Regions from separate parts of the Bradyrhizobium sp. WYCCWR15520 genome, predicted to be linked through region 1. Evidence: predicted binding sites of a transcription regulator. Region 1 holds the regulator's gene; the other holds the start of a gene.
The links. The regulator LexA, encoded in region 1, represses DNA repair genes until DNA is damaged. The targets are predictions, from matches to a motif close to TGTTCNNNNTGTGTTCNG.

Region 2: AC0QUY_RS39500 (single-stranded DNA-binding protein) is a predicted target of LexA. The motif match lies at 1,700-1,717, and genes of this name have one in related genera.

Annotation. Positions count from the first base shown of each region.
Region 1 is NZ_JBWBWM010000001.1:89,285-93,492, forward strand. Features, by position in the region: gene AC0QUY_RS00440 (HAD family hydrolase) at 1-620, shown strand, start outside; gene AC0QUY_RS00445 (molybdopterin molybdotransferase MoeA) at 647-1,858, shown strand; gene lexA (transcriptional repressor LexA) at 2,066-2,767, shown strand; gene AC0QUY_RS00455 (hypothetical protein) at 2,996-3,418, shown strand; gene AC0QUY_RS00460 (hypothetical protein) at 3,503-3,739, shown strand; gene AC0QUY_RS00465 (ComEC/Rec2 family competence protein) at 3,747-4,208, opposite strand, start outside.
Region 2 is NZ_JBWBWM010000067.1:8,976-13,183, forward strand. Features, by position in the region: gene gyrA (DNA gyrase subunit A) at 1-148, opposite strand, end outside; gene AC0QUY_RS39495 (DUF2306 domain-containing protein) at 352-750, opposite strand; gene AC0QUY_RS39500 (single-stranded DNA-binding protein) at 1,011-1,499, opposite strand; gene AC0QUY_RS39505 (outer membrane protein) at 2,001-2,762, shown strand; gene AC0QUY_RS39510 (outer membrane protein) at 2,988-3,647, shown strand; gene uvrA (excinuclease ABC subunit UvrA) at 3,911-4,208, shown strand, end outside.

The DNA.
Region 1 (4,208 bases):
TGCCGCCAGCGCCCCATTCCGTCGACGCCTTGCTGTTCGACCTCGGCCGTGTCGTGCTCGATATCAGCTTTGATCAGGTAATGACCTGCTGGGCGGGGCATGCGGGCTGCGCGCCCGCCGACCTCACCAGCCGCTTCGTCGTCAACGACAGTTTCAAGCATCACGAGACCGGCCGGATCGACGACGCCGCGTTCTTTGCGAACCTGCGGCAATCGCTCGGCATCGGCATTACCGACGCCCAGTTCCTCGAAGGCTGGAACGCGATCTTCACCGGCGAGATGCCGGGCATCGCACCGCTGTTGGCCGGCGCGGCCAAGCGCCTGCCGCTTTATGCCTTTTCCAACACCAATCCGGCTCATGTCGCGCATTTTTCGCAGGCCTATGCCGGCGTGCTCGGCCATTTCCGCGAGATCTTCCTGTCCTCCAGCATCGGTTTGCGCAAACCCGACGCGGAGGCCTATGATCACGTGATAAAGGCGATCGGCGTGCCGGCGTCGCGGATTCTGTTCTTCGACGACTCGGCCGCCAATATCGAAGGTGCGCGGGCGCGCGGCCTTTCTGCCATCCACGTGACATCGACGGATGACGTGGCCAGGGCACTGACTGCGCTTGGAATCTAGCGCTGGAATTTGACGGAGGTCTGCCCGTGGCCTTGATGCCTGTCGCCGATGCGCTTGCTGCGATCCTTGCCGGCGCTATAGCGCTGCCCGAAGAAATGGTGGCCCTCGATGCCGCACATCATCGCATCCTCGCCCGCGACGTCGCCGCGCGGCGGACGCAGCCGCCGCTGGCGATGTCGGCAATGGACGGCTATGCGGTGCGTGCGGCTGATGCCGCCGACGCCAGCGCGCGGCTGAAGGTGATCGGCGAGGTCGCCGCCGGCCGGCCGTTCGAGCGCAAGGTCGGCCAGGGCGAGGCGGTACGGATATTCACCGGCGGCGTGATCCCCGACGGCGCCGACGCCGTCATCATCCAGGAAGACACGGCAGCCGACGGCGATCATATCACCATCACGGAAGCCGCCGTTCGGGGACGGCACATCCGTGCCGCCGGCGTCGACTTTCGCGAGGGTGACGTCCTGCTCAAACGCAGACGCCGCCTCTCTGACCGCGACCTGTCGCTCGCCGCCGGCATGAACTATCCGGAGCTAGCGGTGCAACGCCGCCCGAAGGTCGCTGTGCTCGCGACCGGCGACGAGCTGGTGATGCCGGGGGCAAGCCCCGGTCCTGGCCAGATCGTCTATTCCAACGGCTATGGCCTGCGGGCGCTGGCGCGGGCCGAGGGGGCCGACGTCGTCGATCTCGGCATCGCCGCCGACACTGTCGCCGCGACCACGCAAGGCATCCGCCGCGCCCGCGAGGCTGGCGCGGACATCCTGATCACCATGGGCGGCGCCTCGGTCGGGGACCACGACCTCGTCAAGCACTCGCTGGAGGCCGAGGGCGTCGCCATGGCGTTCTGGCGGATCGCGATGCGGCCGGGCAAGCCGATGATGCACGGGCGGCTCGGCGCGATGCGGGTGATCGGCCTGCCCGGCAATCCTGTCTCCTCCTATGTCTGCGGCTTCCTGTTTCTGGTGCCGCTGATTCGCGCATTGTCGGGCCGCGACCACGTTCATCACGTCAGAGAAAGCGCCCTGCTCGGCCGCGACCTCGCCGCCAACGACCAGCGCGAGGACTATCTACGCGCACGCCTCGAAGCGCGCGAAGACGGCACGCTGGTCGCCGTGCCGGTGAACCATCAGGACTCTTCGCTATTGGGGAATCTCGCTGCGGCACAGGCATTAGTGATACGTCCGCCGTTCGCGCCGGCGGCCGCCAAGGGGGCGCCTTGCGAGCTGCTGCGGCTGCCGGAATGACGCCCCAAGACGCGCCTCAAGACACGTCTTGGACAGAAACCCTGACGCGTTCACCTGAAATTAAGTGGTTGCGGAACACATATCGAACATATAGTGTCCGTTCATGATTTGTTTCGACTGCTGGTGTCTCTGCCTGGGATTTGGGGACTCCCGCCATCCGAGCGCTGAAGATTCGAAACGACGACGCCAACCGGGGGATTGCTCGCGATGCTTACGCGCAAACAGTACGAACTTCTGCGTTTCATCAATGAACGGCTGAAAGAGGCTGGCGTACCGCCCTCCTTCGACGAAATGAAGGACGCGCTCGACCTGCGCTCGAAATCCGGAATCCACCGCCTCATTACGGCGCTGGAGGAGCGCGGCTTCATCCGCCGGCTGCCCAACCGCGCCCGCGCCATCGAGGTCATCAAGCTGCCGGAGCTTGCGGCTGCCGGCAACGGCCGCCGCGGCTTCACGCCGAGCGTCATTGAAGGCACGCTCGGCAAGCGCACGGTGAGCGTGCCCGCCGCCGAGGATGACGGCAATCGCCCGGTCGCGGTGCCCGTGATGGGCCGGATCGCCGCCGGTACGCCGATCGAGGCGCTGCAGACTCGCAGCCACACCATCAGCGTGCCGCCCGACATGCTCGGCTCCGGCGAGCACTACGCGCTCGAAGTACGCGGCGATTCCATGGTCGAGGCCGGCATCCTCGACGGCGACATGGCGCTGATCCAGCGCAACGAGACCGCCGACACCGGCGACATCGTGGTGGCACTGATCGACGAGGAGGAAGCTACGCTAAAACGCTTCCGCCGCCGCGGCGCCTCGATCGCGCTGGAGCCCGCCAACGCCGCCTATGAAGTCCGCATCCTGCCGCCGAACCGGGTCCGGATTCAGGGCAAGCTGATCGGCCTTTACCGCAAATACTGACCGGTGTGCCGTCCGTGGACATGACGGAAAAGAGCCCCGGCCCTTCGCCGGGGTTTTTTGTTGAACGATTGGAACCAAGGCACGTTAGCGCGTTTGTGAATGTGGCGCAGCGCGCCAGTCGCAGAATTGCCCAGAAAAAAGAAAAGGCTCTGCGCCATGTCCACTCTGATAGGGGCCTGTGCCTCCTTGAAGACACGGGTCAGCTATCTCAAATGAGGGAGCCATCCGATGTGTGACTATAGCCTGCATGCTGTGGCTACCCGGCCTGCCCAGGTCGGCGAGACGCTGATCACCACGACGTTCCGCGGTACATCGACCCGCGGCTTTGCGTCGGAACGCGAACCAGCAGTGGCGGTCTGCATGCTTCCCGGCACCGAACTGGCGTTCGCCGAGGACGTCAAATACGACAACCGCTGGATCTGGACGCGAACCACCGACTGGCGGGTCGGCAAATTCAATCAGATCGAACCCGAAGTCGCCGACCGTCATCATGACGCGATCGAATTTCCTGATGGAAGCCATGTGCTGGTGACGCAGCTTTGCGAAGGCCAGCGCGCAACCGTGCTGCAATTGCCGGTGGTTCAGACCGGTGGCGAGCGCGCACCGAAGGTGACGGAAGCACGTCCGGCCGCTTCGATCGTGACCGGATAGACGCCACGTGGATGCGATCCGCCGGTCCAGGCCGGCGGATCATGGTGATGCGTTTTTCAAAATTCGGCACCGAGGGGGCAACCGGTGGTCAACAAAGTCACATGGCAAAGGGCTGGACGCGTCACCGAGCCCGGACGTTACATGTTCAGATATGGCTGGCTCACCATCACGGCCGAAGACCTCGCGATCTGGCAGCAATTCCCCGAAGCGTCTTTCACGCTGGTCAACCTGCCGTCATCCCCCGACGCGCCGGAGGAATTCCACCTCGGCGCGTTCGAGATACCGGCCCATCCGTCCAGCCCCCCAATCGACGAGCATTGAAATCCGCCTACTCTTCCGCCTGAAGGTCCGCCTCGGCTGGCGTCGCATCGACGGCGCGAGGCGGCACGACGCGCGGGGCCAGAACGTTGGCGTCGACCTCTCCCGCGTCGGCAACGGCCGGCGACCAGGGGCGGTCGATCCCTCGCGGCTTCACCGCCTCGACGACAAATCCCTCGCGGCCTCGTCGCAGCGTCATGGCGCCCTGCCGCCGCAGCCGCTCGGCATCGATCACGGAAGCCGCGCAGGAAGCGGGCGCCTGCCGCAGGGTCACAATGAGCGCCGCGCGCTCGCAGTCGTCCGCCAGCGCCTCGGGCCTGAACGCCTGCGCGACCAGGCCGCCGCCGACGGACGGCATCACGCAGCCGAATTCATCGCAGGAGACGCCTGACGTGAGCGATGCATCGGTTGCCGTGCGCGCGTCGGCATCCGCCGCCAGCCACTCCTTCAGCAGGAAGACGTCCCGGGACCC
Region 2 (4,208 bases), on a different contig from region 1:
CGTCGCGCGCATCCGGCAGCGCACGCGCCACGATCACGCTCATGGCGTAATCGAGGTAGGAGCGTTTCATCTCGTCGAGGATGGAAACGGGACGGATATCGGAGCGCTCCGGCGGCTCGCCGGGCTTGTCGTCTTCGTTGTCGGACAAAGGGGAAATCCAGTCAGTTCTTAGTCGGGAATCATATAGCGCATCGGAGGTCCGATAACCACCCCGAAGCTTTCAAGTGGGAGCTGTTTTTCCGCTCGTTTTTTCATGGACTTACGGCATCGCAAGGAGGTTTCCCAACTGCTGCTGGAACGGTCATTTCCGGGTTGGACTGAAGCGCCAAAACGGCACCTGATTACCGTCTATTATGGACCGAAAACTACCGCATGCATGATCCGTCCCGGCAGGAACGTGAACACGCCGGCGACGACGAGCGCGCCGAAGAAGATCGAGATCATCGCCTTCTTATGCGCGCCGACATTGTGCCGGCGGGCGTGCAGAACCGCGAACACCAGCATGATCGGCGTGAAAATCGACAGCAGATGGATCGGGCTGAACGGGCCGAACATGCGGATCTCGTGGATCCAGAACCCGCTGACTGCGACCGCAAACATCAGCAGCACCCAGATCCAGCCGATGGTCCGGTGCGGCAAGGTCCCCTTTGGCGCGGCGAACTGTACGATGCCGAGCGCAAACGCCGCCATCGCTGCGAAGGCGTGCAGCGGGATCGTGCCGGGGGCCTCCAGCAACGGTGCGAGGCTCATGGTGGCCGCTCCAGACCGGTTGGCGTTCGAGGCTGGGAGCAGCTTAGGCGAAATACCTCATGCAAATATTAAGCAGATAACAGCGCGCCGAACCGGCCATGCGCTCGGATCGCAACGCGCCAACGAGCGCTTTCAGCCGAATGTAGATCGTTCTTGCGCCGGCACATTAAGTAAACCAGCCGTAAACGCCCGTTCTCGCAAGCGAATTTTTTGCGAAGCCAATGCGCCGCAAGGCCCTGCTCCAAAACGGGCGCCTTGCGCTAGAACGGGATGTCGTCGTCCATGTCGCTGTTGCGGCTGCCGGCCGCCACCGCCCGCCGCGGCGCCGAAGAGACCGGACCGCTGGAGCCGAAATCGCCGGAATCGTCGGAGCCGAAGCTGCCGCCTCCACCGCCGCCGCGGCCATCGAGCATGGTCAGGGTCGAGTTAAATCCCTGCAACACGACTTCGGTCGAGTATTTCTCGACGCCGCTCTGGTCGGTCCATTTGCGGGTCTGCAGCGCGCCCTCGATGTAAACCTTGGCGCCCTTCTTCAGGTATTGCTCGGCGACCTTGCAGAGCCCCTCGTTGAAGATCACGACTCGGTGCCATTCGGTCTTTTCCTTGCGCTCGCCGGTACCCTTGTCGCGCCAGGTCTCCGAGGTCGCGATGCTCAGATTGGCGATCGGCCGCCCGTCCTGTGTGCGTCGAATCTCCGGATCCTTGCCGAGGTTACCGACCAGAATCACCTTGTTCACACTTCCCGCCATCGCCGCTCTCCACTCGATATCGCCGGCAAAAATCATTGGCCCGCTATCGCCGGACGTCTTCAATTCTTGACCTGTCGCTTGGCCTGTCGCCTGTCCGCTTTTTGGACATCCGACCCGACCCTATACGCTCGCAGGCCCCGCTGACTTGGCGATCCCTCGCCAAGCCGGCGGTTATCCACATATAGCATCGCCCGGCCGCATGTTCCAGCTTTGTTCCCGCCAACACCCCACCCAGCGCCTGGCCGCGACGTTACAACCGCTAGGCGAACCCCGGGAACCCACGGAAAGCCGACTTGGAACCCGAAAAGTTCCCTCCGTTGTTCCAATTATACCAGCATAATCATGGTGTTGTGCATATAACTTGGCTCTCGCCTGTTGCATCCGGGACACGCCATTTTTGCGCGAGTCGCGATATAGAATTACCCATCGGCGCGGGCGTTCGCGTCATCACGGCAACGCTTCGGGACCAACGGGAAGCGGGCAAGAGCTGGAGATCAGAGGATGAAGAAGTTTCTGTTAGGTACGGTTGCTCTCATCGCGTTCGCTGCGCCTGCCGCGGCCGCCGACCTGCGGGCGCGGCCCATCACCAAGGCGCCGCCGGCACCGGTCGCCGTGGTCTACGATTGGACAGGCTTCTACATCGGCGCAAACGGTGGCTGGGGTTCCAGCCGCAAGTGCTGGGATCTCACCAACGATGGCGTGGGTCCTGTAGTTCCGGCCTTCCACGAAGGCTGCCACGATGCAACCGGAGGCACCGCCGGCGGTCAGCTCGGTTATCGCTGGCAAGCTGGCACCTGGGTGTTCGGTCTTGAAGGCCAGGGCAACTGGGCCGACTTCAGGGGCGACAATGTGAGCCTGTTCGATCCGACGCTCCGCAACGAGTCGCGCATCGATGCGTTCGGCCTGATCACGGGCCAGGTCGGTTACGCCGCCAACAACGTTCTGTTCTACCTCAAGGGCGGTGCGGCCGTTACGGCGGATCGTTTCCGCATCCGCGATGTTGCCTCGGGCGTCGTGATTGCCAACACCGGTGACGACACCCGCTGGGGTGGCGTGGTCGGCGCGGGCATCGAATTCGGCTTTGCCCCCAACTGGTCGGCCGGCATTGAATATAACCACTTGTTCATGCAGGACCGCACCCACGACTTCGTCACCACCGTGGGCGGCCTCGCCTTCGGCAGCGACCGCATCCGCCAGGACGTCGATCTCGTCACCGTTCGCGTGAACTACCGGTGGGGTGGCCCGGTGATTGCGAGGTACTGATCTACGCCTTCACCGAAGATGAAAAGGCCGGCCTTTGCGCCGGCCTTTTTGTTTGGTTGTACCGCGGGTTCGTCGACACCCGCGCCGGTTGCAGAGTACCTACTTTTGCCGCGGATGTGGTTTTTCGGCGACAGCCTTTTGCGGGAACTTCAAGCTATATGCGCGAGCAACCTCAAATTGACGGCTGAGGAAAGTTTGCGTTGGAGCCGCGAAAGGAAAAAGAAAGTGAAAAAGATTCTGCTGACCACCACCGGTTTGATCGCGTTTGGGATGGCGCCCGCGATCGCCGCCGATCTTCCCGCGCGGGCCTACACCAAGGCACCCGCCGCCGCGATTGCGATCAATAACTGGACCGGCTTCTACCTCGGCGCGATGGGCGGCTACGCCCAGGAGAATTCGTCGGGCATCGGCACGCTGAGCGGCGGATTCGCTGGCGGCACCGCCGGCTACAACTGGCAGATGGGCAACGTCGTCCTCGGTCTCGAAGCCGACGCCGCTTGGGCTGACGTGGGTGCGAACGTGGGCCTCTTCGGGGGTCTCGCCTCGGTCGACTACACGATTCGCTCGATGGGTACCGTTCGCGGCCGCGTCGGCTACGCCTTCGATCAGGTCCTCGTCTACGGCACCGGCGGCTACGCCTGGTCCGACAACCGCTTCACCGCAACCGCGCTCGGCGTGAGCGTCTCGGACGATCGCTTCCACTCGGGCTGGACCCTCGGCGCCGGTGTTGAGGTCATGTTCGCACCGAAATGGTCGGTCAAGGCCGAGTACCTCTATAAGAGCCTCGAAGGCGGCACCTACTTCGGCAACGCCGTCGCGGGCGGCGTTCAGGTCGGAACGATCAACCTGAACAGCGTTCAGGTCGGCGTGAACTATCACTTCTAAGCTTTCTCAACTGAAGCTGCACGCGCCTCCGTTCCGAGACCCGGAACGGAGGCGTCTTGTTTTGAGTTCCGGCTCGCGCTGCTGACGGCTGCTGCCAAAACGTTGATGGCGCAAAACAATCCGTTGATGATTCGCGCGCGGCACTGGATATTCCCTGCCGTTCTTCCTATGTTCCGACTTTCACTCATCGGCGCCTGATCCCGGTTCGCTCCGGCAATGCGCGCCCAACGCGGCGCGCGACAAGCGTGCCTGGAAATGCCGATATGGATGAAGTGCTAAGGGCGAAGCGCCAACAGAACGCCGGCTCCGCATCGCGTGCGATCACGATTCGCGGTGCGCGCGAGCACAATCTCAAGAATGTCGATCTCGAGATTCCCCGCGACAAACTGGTCGTGTTCACTGGCCTCTCCGGCTCCGGCAAATCCTCCCTCGCTTTCGACACCATCTATGCCGAAGGCCAGCGCCGCTACGTCGAATCGCTCTCGGCTTACGCGCGTCAGTTTCTGGAGATGATGCAGAAGCCTGATGTCGATCAGATCGACGGCCTCTCGCCTGCGATCT